DNA from 2 places in the Janthinobacterium sp. GMG2 genome. Region 1 is predicted to be linked to the other one. Evidence: predicted binding sites of a transcription regulator. Region 1 holds the regulator's gene; the other holds the start of a gene.
What was found. The regulator FNR, encoded in region 1, switches genes on or off when oxygen is low (the NO sensors DNR and NnrR bind a similar motif). The targets are predictions, from matches to a motif close to TTGATNNNNATCAA.
Positions count from the first base shown of each region.

Region 2: the regulator FNR is predicted to act here: its motif matches at 2,521-2,534, upstream of SKZ59_RS06110 (OmpW/AlkL family protein).

Region 1 covers NZ_JAXAWA010000003.1:65,271-70,582, reverse strand. The annotation lists gene SKZ59_RS12360 (response regulator) at 1-2,749, opposite strand, end outside; gene fnr (fumarate/nitrate reduction transcriptional regulator Fnr) at 2,989-3,747, shown strand; gene SKZ59_RS12350 (FixH family protein) at 3,751-4,275, opposite strand; gene ccoG (cytochrome c oxidase accessory protein CcoG) at 4,330-5,312, opposite strand, start outside.
Region 2 covers NZ_JAXAWA010000002.1:21,504-26,815, forward strand. The annotation lists gene SKZ59_RS06090 (NAD(P)H-dependent oxidoreductase) at 1-361, opposite strand, end outside; gene SKZ59_RS06095 (MerR family transcriptional regulator) at 421-786, opposite strand; gene fur (ferric iron uptake transcriptional regulator) at 868-1,308, opposite strand; gene SKZ59_RS06105 (LysR family transcriptional regulator) at 1,557-2,453, shown strand; gene SKZ59_RS06110 (OmpW/AlkL family protein) at 2,600-3,217, shown strand; gene SKZ59_RS06115 (MetQ/NlpA family ABC transporter substrate-binding protein) at 3,307-4,134, opposite strand; gene SKZ59_RS06120 (methionine ABC transporter permease) at 4,167-4,841, opposite strand; gene SKZ59_RS06125 (methionine ABC transporter ATP-binding protein) at 4,834-5,312, opposite strand, start outside.

The sequences.
Region 1 (5,312 bases):
GCGGCGCCATGGAAAACACCTCTTCATCGGCGACGCGTACGGGCTCGGCCGTCTGCACTGGCGGGCGCTTGGGCAGGTGGCGCAGGATGACTTCCATCATCTCTTCCACCACCACGGGCTTGGCGATGAAGTCGCTGATGCCGGCCGTCATGCAGCGCTCGCGCTCGGACGCCAGCACGCCGGCCGTCATGGCGATCACGGGCAGGCTCAGGCGCAGCTCCGTGCGGATGATGTGGGTGGCGCTGAAACCGTCCATGACGGGCATCTGCATGTCCATCAGCACGATGTCGTAGCGCAGCGCTTCCGTGCGCAGCCGTTCCACGGCTTGCAAGCCGTCGCCCACCACGTCGAGGGTGGCGCCCATGTGTTCGAGGATGCCGCGCGCCACGGCCTGGTTCAAATGATTGTCTTCCACCAGCAGGAAATGCACGCCGGCCAGTTCCGTGCCCAGTGGCTGGTGCAGGATGCGCTGCTCGCCGCCGTCGTTCTTGGTGATCAGTGCCTGGTGCAGGGCATCGAACAGGCTCGATCCCGTGATCGGTTTCATCAGCACGACGTCGGCCTCGGCCGCGCTGGAAATTTCCTCGAGGTGGTTGCGGGCGAAGGCGTTGACCATCACCACGATGGGCTGGCGCTGGCCGCTGGCCGCCTGGCGGATGGCCTTGGCCGTGGCCAGGCCGTCCATGACGGGCATGTGCCAGTCGGCCAGCACCACGTCGTACGGTTGCTGCTGCGCCAGGCGTTCGCGGTACAGTTCGATGGCGGCAAAGCCGGAATCGACTTCGTCGGCCAGCCAGCCCCACGCCTCGATCAGCTTGACGATCAGTTCGCGCGTGGTGCGGTTATCGTCGGCCACCAGCAGGCGCAGCTGGCCCAGTGCCGGCGTGCGCCGCGTTTCGGCTGGCTGCGCCAGCATCTCGAACGGCACGCTGAACCAGAAGCGGCTGCCCTTGCCTTCGCTGCTGGCGACGGCGATGTCGCCGCCCATCATGTGGATCAGCTGCTTGCTGATGGCCAGGCCCAGGCCCGTGCCGCCGAAGCGGCGCGTGATGCTCTGGTCGCCCTGCGAAAACGCGGCAAACAGCTGCTGTTGCTGCAGTTCCGTCATGCCGATGCCCGTGTCGCGCACTTCGAAGCGCAGCCAGGCGCGGCCGCTCTCGCTCCTGCTCTCGGCCAGGCTGACGGCCACCACCACTTCGCCGTTCTCCGTGAACTTGATGGCGTTGCCGGCCAGGTTGACGAGGATTTGCTGCAGGCGCTGGGCGTCGCCCACGAGGCGCCGCGGCACGTCGGGCTCGACGGCGATGGCCAGTTCCAGCTCCTTTTCGCCCGCATTCATCGTCATCGTCGTGGCCAGGGTATTCATGACTTCGTCGAGGTCGAATTCGACGGGCGACAGTTCCATGCGCCTCGCCTCGATCTTCGAATAATCGAGCACGTCGTTGAGGATACCCAGCAGCGACTGGCCCGCCACGCGCACCATGGTCAGATACTTGCGCTGTTCCGTATCGAGCTTGGTATTTCCCAGCAAATACACCATGCCCAGCACGGCATTGAGGGGCGTGCGGATTTCATGGCTCATGTTGGCCACGAAATCGCTCTTCGCGCGGTTGGCGGCCTCGGCCCGGTCGCGTTCCTGCTCCAGTTCGGCCGCGCGCGATTCGAGTTCCTGCTGCAGACGGTCGCGCTCGCTCATCAGGCCGTTGAACGCCTCCGTCAGTTCGCCGATCTCGTCGCGCTGCTGCACCGGCACGGGGGTGAAACGGCTGCCGCTGGTGCGCAGGGCCAGCAGGGTGTTGCGCAGGCGCACCAGCGGCGACAGCAGGCGCACGGTGACCCAGCCCAGAACAAATGCGGCCAGCAGCGAAGCGAGGATGCTCCACAGCACCAGCCGGTACAGGACGCCATCGAACGGTTCGAAGGCGTCCGCGACGGGCAGCGAGGTAGCCAGCAGCCAGTTCACCGATTTCAAACGCTTGAAGCTGTTGACGGCCGTGATGCCGCGGCTGTTGGTGCTGACCATGCTGCCTTCGCCATCTTCCTTCAGCAGCTGGGTGGTCGTCAGGTTGGCGCTCGGCTGGCGCGGCTGCAGCAAGCGGCTGGTATCGGGATGCAGCACGTAGCGCGGCACGGCGCCGCGCGTGAGGATGAAGTAATAGCCGCTCTTGCCGATCTTTTCCGAGCGCAGGCGTCCCAGCAGGTTGTCCTTGTACAGGCGCAGCACGCCGATCACCACGCCGGCCACCTGGCCATCGGCGGCCAGCACGGGCGCGACCATCTGCACGATGGGCATGCCGCTCGACTTGCCGAGCATCGGCTCGGTGATCATGGGCTGGCGCGTGCGCAGCACGGTCTGGAAATACTCGCGCTCGGCAACGTTGATGCCCGTGCGCCCCGCCACTTCCGGCATGTCGGCCACGACGGCGCCATGTGCATCGAGCACCAGCACGTCGTCGAACAGCACCAGCATCGAGCGGCGCGAATAGTATTCGCGCAATTGGGCCGGCTGGGCCATCAGTTCCGGCGGCTGCTGCCTGGCCGTCAGGGTGACGATCTGCAGCAGCATGCCCAGCTTGTCGTCGAGCTCGGCAGCGGTGCGGCTGATCAGGGACGACTGCTGGCTCAGCAGTACTCGGGTGAAGTCGTCGCGCATGTGCTGCACCTGTATCATGGTGACCAGCGCGATCATGGCGATCGAGGTCAGGCTGGTGGCCAGCGCGACTTTTGCTTTGATGCCGAGAGGCTTCATGATTTCCTTTTCAGTACCGGGCGGCACAGGCGGCAGATAATGCTGTTAGGAATTTTCCTATCAATACATCAAGTTGGCAAGCGGCGCCGCGCAAATGACCCTCCCCGCATGGGCTTTTGACGATGTTGCCATATAATTAAAGGCTGGACGTCGTTTATTCGCCGAAATTGCGGTGAAATTGGCACACGGCAACCCTGTATGCAGTAAACTTGTTGTTGCATTTTCTAAAAGGTACCGACATGACTGAAGCGCTACTCACTCCAACCTTGCCCACAGTGACCGTGGAAGCGTTGCGTGCGCGATGCTCGACCTGCAGCATGCATCAATTGTGCCTGCCGATGGGCCTCGATATGGGCGACATGGACAGGCTGGACCAGATCATCGGCCGCCGCCGCAAGATCGTGCGCGGCGCCTCGCTGTTCCGCATCGGCGACTCGTTCCAGAACCTGTACGCGATCCGCCTGGGACACTTCAAGACGTACCAGATCAATCCCGGCGGCGAAGAGCAGGTGACGGGCTTCCAGATGGCCGGCGAACTGCTGGGCATGGACGCCATCAGCGCCGACCGCCACCACTGTAATGCGGTGGCGCTGGAAGACAGCGAAGTGTGTGAAATCCCGTTTTCCAGCCTGGAACAATTGCTGGGCAATATGCCGACTCTGCTGCGGCATTTCCACCGCATGATGAGCCAGGAAATCACGCGCGAGCAAAGCGTGATGCTGTTGCTGGGCAATATGCAGGCGACGCAGCGTTTTGCCGCCTTCATCGTCAACCTGGCGTCGCGCTATGAAGCGCGCGGCTATTCGAGCAGCAAATTCCAGCTACGCATGTCGCGCGAGGAAATCGGCAACTACCTGGGCCTGACCATCGAGAGCGTCAGCCGCCTGCTGTCCAAATTTAAGAAGGAAGGCTGGCTGCGCGTGTCGAACCGCGAGATCGAGATCCTGCAACCAGCCAAGCTGAAAGCCATTACGGCAGGCACGGACGTCTGCAAGTAAGGCTTATAGCTCTTCGTCCGCATGCAGCGCGATGCTGCGCTGCACGGGCCAGGTCCAGATGCCGGACAGGCGCCACTCGCGCTTGTCGTTTTCCACCAGCACCTGCCAGCGGCTGCGCTCGAGCATCGGCAGCGCGACCGAAAAATTGCCGGCCGCATCGGGCTGCACCAGCAGCTTGATATCTTTTTCCGGCAGGGTCGCATGCGCCAGGTGCAGCTGCAGCGGTCCCTGGTAGGCCTTGCCGAAGCTGTGCACGGAACCGCTCAGGCGCGCTTGCGCCACGTCGTACGCCAGGCTCGTATCCATGGCCAGGTCGCTGGCGATCGTGTCGCGCTTCAAATCCTGGTTGATCGCCTTGCCCTGCTTGTAATAATCGCCCACCACCAGCGCATCGGGCTGCGTAAACGCGATATAGCCCATGAAGCTGCCGACGACCACGGACAGGCCGGGACCGATCATCAGCAGCCATGGCCAGCGATGCTTGTACCACGGTGCAACGGGAGGCTGCAGTTTCAGACTGTCGGACATGGTATTTCTCCTCTGTAAACGGCCAGCCCCCGTGCGGGGACCGGCCTTCCTGCATCACCGCGGCACGATGAAGACCGCGCTTTCACGCACATGCAGCGACGGGTTGTCCAGCGATTGCAATTCGATCGCAATCTTGTTCGACCCCTTCTCGCCCACGCCGTGCGGCACGCGCAGGCGGATCGGCCAGCCCAGCGTTTCCGTCGGCTGCAAGGTCACTTCTTCGCGCGTCAGCAAGGTCAGGCCCGGCAAGCCGGAGGCGCTGATCTTGAAATGCTGGCTTTGCTCGGACGTGTTCATGATCTGCAGGCGGTAGACGTTTTCGATCATGCCGTCTTCCACTTCGCGTCCCATCGAACCGCGGTCGCGGATCACGTCCATTTTCAGGGGCGTGCGCAGGGCCAGCGAGGTACATACGGCGATGATGATCAGGGCCAGGATGGAAGTGTAGATCAGGACGCGCGGGCGCATGGCGCGCTGGCGTATCTGCTTCGAATTGAAGTTGTTTTCCATCGCATGGTCGGTGCTGTAGCGTATCAGGCCACGCGGCCGCTCGACCTTGTCCATCACGCTGTTGCAGGCATCGACGCAGGCGGCGCAGCCGATGCATTCATACTGCAGGCCGTTGCGGATATCGATGCCGGTCGGACACACCTGCACGCACAGGGTGCAGTCGATGCAATCGCCCAGCTTGTCGTTGTTGCCGGCCTTCTTGCTCATGGCGCCGCGTGGTTCGCCGCGCTTGGCATCGTAGGTGATGATCAGGGTGTCCTGGTCGAACATGGCGCTCTGGAAGCGCGCGTAGGGGCACATGTATTTGCACACCTGCTCGCGCAGCCAGCCCGCGTTGCCGTAGGTTGCCAGGCTGTAGAACAAGACCCAGAACCATTCCCAGGGACCGAAATTCAAGGTGACCACCGATTGCGCCAGTTCCTTGATCGGCGTGAAGTAGCCGACAAAGGTAAAGCCCGTCCACAGGGCGATGGCGCCCCATACCAGGTGCTTGGCCGTCTTCTTGAATGCCTTGCGCACGGACGGGC
Region 2 (5,312 bases), on a different contig from region 1:
GCGCCGGAAAAGCCTTGCCTGGGCGATATTTGAAGGCGTAGCCGGGCAGGAAGACGCGGTCGATGAAGCCCTTCAGCAGGGCCGGCGCGCCGCCCCACCAGATCGGGTAGGCGAACACCAGATGCTCGGCCCAGCTGATGGCTTCCTGCGCCGCCAGCAAGTCCGCTTCCAGCGGCTGCACCTGGCGGTAGCCTTCGTGCAGGATGGGATCGAAGTCGAGCTGCCCTAGGCGCAGCTCGCGCACGGTGTGGCCTTCGCTGCGGGCCGTGGCTGCATAGGCATCGGCCAGGGCGGCGCAAAAGCTGTCGCTGGATGGGTGGCCGAGGAGTATCAAAATGCGCTTGGGTGTCGTCTTGGTCATGATGCAGGCTGTCCGTTAAAGAAGAGCTTGCATGCTAAAGCCTGCCCCTAGTGGCAGAGTCAAGCGGCCTCTTGCAGACGCTGGCGCGCCAGGCAGTCGCCGATTTCCATGTCGATGTCAGCCAATTGCGCGTCGAGCTGGCGCAGGCGGGCGATATCCTGCCGCACCTGCGCGCGCTTGGCGGCGATGTGCTGCGACAGGGCGGCCCAGTCCGTGTCGTCGCCGGCCAGGACGGGCAGCAGTTCGGCCAGGCGGAAGCCCAGGACCTGCGCCTGGCGTATCAGCTTGACCTGCGCCAAGTCTTGCTGCGTGTAGACGCGATAGGCGCCCGAGCGGCGCACGTCCCCCAGCAAGCCCAGCGCTTCATAGTGGCGCAAGGCCTTGGGCGAGGTGCCCGCCAGGCGGGCGATTTCTCCGATGTACATGCTTGTCCTTGTCCTTTTATCGAGCTGCGGCGTACGCAGTGTAGCGCAGCTGGCTTGCCAGACGCTAGCTTGCGCGCAGCCTCAGGAGGGCTTGCGGGGCGGGACTTTCTTCGCCGTGCACTCGGCGCAGGTGCCGTACAGCGACAGCGCGTGCTCATGCAGCACGAAGCCCCGCTCGGCGGCGATTTCGTTCTGGCGCAGTTCGATGCCTTCATCAACGAATTCATCGACCTTGCCGCAACCGGTGCAGACCAGGTGGTCGTGGTGCTGGCCTTCGTTCAGTTCGAAGACGGCGTGGCCCGATTCGAAGTGGCGGCGGAACAAAATGCCCGCTTCGGCAAATTGCATCAGCACGCGGTAGATGGTGGCCAGGCCCACGTCGATTTTTTCGGCCAGCAAGAGTTTGTAGACATCGTCCGCACTCAGGTGCTTGATCGTGCCTTCTTGAAACAGCTGCAGAATCCGCAACCGGGGGATGGTCACTTTCAAGCCCGATTCACGCAGTTCCCTCAATATATCCATGTCTCCCATTCCTTTTTGTAGTCGCCTAGCGAGGTCATTCATTATATCGCAAATGATAATCATTACTATTCTCATTTGTATCGTGTGAGCTGGAAATAGTATGCTGCGCGGGCAGGCGGCAATCCAGTGACATCGGCGCAAGTGGCGATTGCGTGGCGGGCAACTTGTGCCGCCAGTTATCATGAAGAATCGGAAAATACGCGTTGAACCGCTACACTGTGCAACAGGGAATAACAATGGAGCACGGCATGGACCGATTTGATGCGATGCGGATCTTTACGCGCATCGTCGAGTTACGCAGTTTCACGCAGGCGGCGCATGACCTCGGCTACCCGAAAGCGACGGTCACGCATGCGATCAAGCAGCTCGAAGCGCGGCTGCGCGTGCGCCTGCTGCAGCGGACTACGCGGCAAGTCATGCCCACGCCCGATGGCGAAGCGTATTACCAGCGCTGCGTGCGCTTGCTGGCGGACCTGGAAGAGACGGAATCCGTGTTCAGTTCGGCGGCGCAGCAGCCGGCCGGCAAACTGCGCATCGACTTGCACGCGACCCTGGCCATGCATTTCGTCATGCCCGTGCTGGACCAGTTCTGCGCCCGCTATCCCTTGATCGAACTGGAAATCGGCATGGGCGACCGCCTCGTCGACCTGGTGCGCGAAGGCGTCGATTGCGTGCTGCGCGTGGGCGAACTGGGCGACTCGTCGATGGTGGCGCGCAGGGTGGCGTTGCTCGAACAGCTTACCTGCGCCAGTCCCGCCTACCTGGCCGCACACGGCACGCCGGAAAATCTGGCGCAACTGGCGGGCCACCGCGCCGTCAATTTCTTTTCCGCCCAAACGGGCAAGGTCTGGCTCTTCGATTTCAAGGTGGATGGGCAGCGGCACAGCGTGGCCTTGCCGGGCACGGTGTCCGTCAACAATGCGGACGCGTATCACGCCTGCTGCCGCGCGGGCATGGGCTTGATCCAGGCTCCCCGCTATCACCTTGAGCAGGCGCTGGTGGCCGGCCAACTGGTGGAAGTGCTGCGGGACTTGCGTCCCGACCCGCTGCCCGTGTCCGTGCTGTATCCCCATCACCGGCAATTGTCGCCACGCGTGCGCGTGTTCGCCGACTGGGTCGCCAGCGTGTTTGCCGAGGCGAATTGACGCGCTGCGGCATTTTCTTGACCTGGGTAAAGGAAAAAATCCCTCTAGTGATGCCATCTAGCACTATTTGATGTGGATCAAAGTTTTTGTTGCACTGCAATCTTAGACTTCGCAGCGTTACTTAACGACAAAAAGAGGGAACTAGAATGAAAAAGTCCGCAACTGCAGCAGCAATCGTCCTGGCCGCCATCGGCGCATTCGCCAGCAACGCAATGGCACAGGAAGGCCCATGGCTGGTCCGTGCCCGCGCCGTGCACCTCGACCCGGCCGATAAATCTGCTCCTGTTGGTGGCGTCGGTGCATCCGACCGTTTGACGGTCAGCAGCAAGACGATTCCTGAAATCGATATTTCGTACTTCTTCACCCCGAATATCGCTGCCGAGCTGATCCTGACTTACCCGCAAAAGCATGACGTCAAGCTCGATGGCAACAATATCGGTACCTTCAAGCATTTGCCGCCGACCCTGTCGCTGCAATACCACTTCATGCCTGAAAAACAGTTCAGCCCTTACGTGGGTGCCGGCATCAACTACACGAATATCTCCGACGTGAAATTGCTGAACGGCGCCGGCCGCCTGGAGCACGACAGCTGGGGCTACTCGCTGCAAGCCGGTGTCGACTACAAACTGGATAAAAACTGGTCGCTGAACTTCGACATCAAGAAAGTGCAGATCCGTAGCGACGTCTTCATCGGTGGCGCCAAGGCCAGCGAAGTCAAGGTCGATCCTCTCCTGATCGGTGTCGGTGTCGGCTACCGCTTCTAAGCAGTGACCGGCTGCGCCCATGCGGCGCGGACAATAAAAAAGACGGCCAGGTGTGAACCTGGCCGTCTTTTTGCATGGCATGCGCCGGTTTATTTTTTCAGCGTCTTTTCCAGCGCCAGCTGGTAGTCCGTTTTTTCGTAGCCGGCCAAATACTTGTTCGTCGCGTCGAGGAAGGCGCGCGAGCGGTAGGCCGCTTCCAGGTCCTTGACCCATGGCTTGGCCTTGTCGGCCGTGCGGATGGCCACCAGGTTGATGTAGCTGTCCGAGATCTTTTCCACGGCGAGGGCCGACGTCAGTTTCATGCCGGCGGCCAGGGCGAAGTTGCCGTTGACGAAAGCGTAGTCGGCGTCCGCCAGCGAACGTGGCAGCTGCGCCGCTTCCAGCGGCACCAGTTTCAGCTTCTTCGGGTTCTCCAGCACGTCGCGCTCGGACGCGCGCAGCGGGTCGACGTTCGGTTTGAGCTTGATCCAGCCCATCTTGGCCAGCATGACCAGCGCGCGCGCCTGGTTGGTCGGGTCGTTCGGCATGGTGATGGTGGCGCCGTTCTTCACGTCGGCCATGGACTTCTGCTTGCCGCCGTACAGGCCGATCGGCATGGTCGGCACGGTGATCAAGGGGCTCAATGGCAGCTTGTTATCGGTGGCGAACTTGGTCAGATACACGATGTGCTGGAACACGTTGGCGTCGAGCGAACCTTCGGCCAGCGCGTAGTTCGGCTGCACGTAGTCGTTGAATTCCACGATCTTGACCTTGTAGCCCTGTTTTTCCAGGATAGGCTTGATGCCCAGTTTCAGCTGGTCCGAGTAGGGGCCGGAACTGGTGCCGATGACGAGTTCTTTCGGGTCCTTGGCGTGGGCGGCGGTGGCGAAGGCCAGGCTGGTGGCGGCGACGAGCAGGGTGCGGCGAATGTGGTTCATGCTTTTCCTTGTACTGAAATACTGAATATGAATTAACGTTTGTCGAGGCGCTTGGCGATGCGCGTGCCGGCGAACTGGATGGTTTGCACCAGCACGATCAGGATGGCCACGGTGGCGACCATGATGTCCGTCTCGAAACGGTAGTAGCCGTAGCGGATGGCCAGGTCGCCGATACCGCCGCCGCCCACCACGCCGGCCACGGCCGAATACGACAGGAAGCTGATCGACAGCACGGTCAGGGCCAGCACGAGGCCGGAGCGCGCTTCCACCAGCAGCACGCGGAAGATGATCTGCATTTCCGACGCGCCCATGGCGTGCGCCGCCTCGATCACGCCGCGCGGCACTTCGCGCAGGTTCTGTTCCACCAGGCGCGCCAGGTAGGGAATGGCGGCGAACGACAGCGGCACGGCAGCTGCCAGCGGGCCGATCGACGTGCCCGCGATGATGCGCGTAAACGGCGTCAGGGCGACCAGCAGAATGATGAAGGGGAAGCTGCGCACGGTATTCACCAGCCAGCCGAGGATCATCGACAGCGGGCGGTTTTCCAGCGACTGGCCTTCCGACACGAGGAACAGCAAGATGCCCAGCGGGCCGCCGATCAGGATGGCGGCCGTGAGACCAATGCCCAGCATGGTCATGGTCTGGCCCAGCGCCACCCAGATTTCCGGCAGCAGGTTGATGACGTTATTGATCGATTCTTCAAACATGTGTTGCATCCTTCCATGCGGTGGCTTCAAACGCCTCGGTGCCGTAATAAGCGAGCTCGCGTCCCAGCGCCGTCTTGCGCGGGGTGGCCGTGTCGCTCAGATCGAATTGTTCGGCGATGGCGCCTTTTTCCACGACGGCGACGCGGTTGCAGATGGCGCCCAGCACCGACAGCTCATGGCTGACGATGACGATGGTCACGCCCAGGCGCGCATTGATGTCGCGCAGGGTGTCGAGCAGGGCGCGCGTCGTTTCCGCATCCAGCGCGGACGTCGGCTCGTCGCACAGCAGCACGTCGGGATGGCTGGCCAGCGCGCGGGCGATGGCCACGCGCTGTTTCTGCCCGCCGGACAATTGCGCCGGATAGCTGTGCAGCTTGTCGGACAGGCCGACGAGCGCCAGGCATTCCTCGACCCTGGCGGCGATCTGCTCGCCCTTGGTCGTGCCATGGATTTTCAGGGGGAAGGCGACGT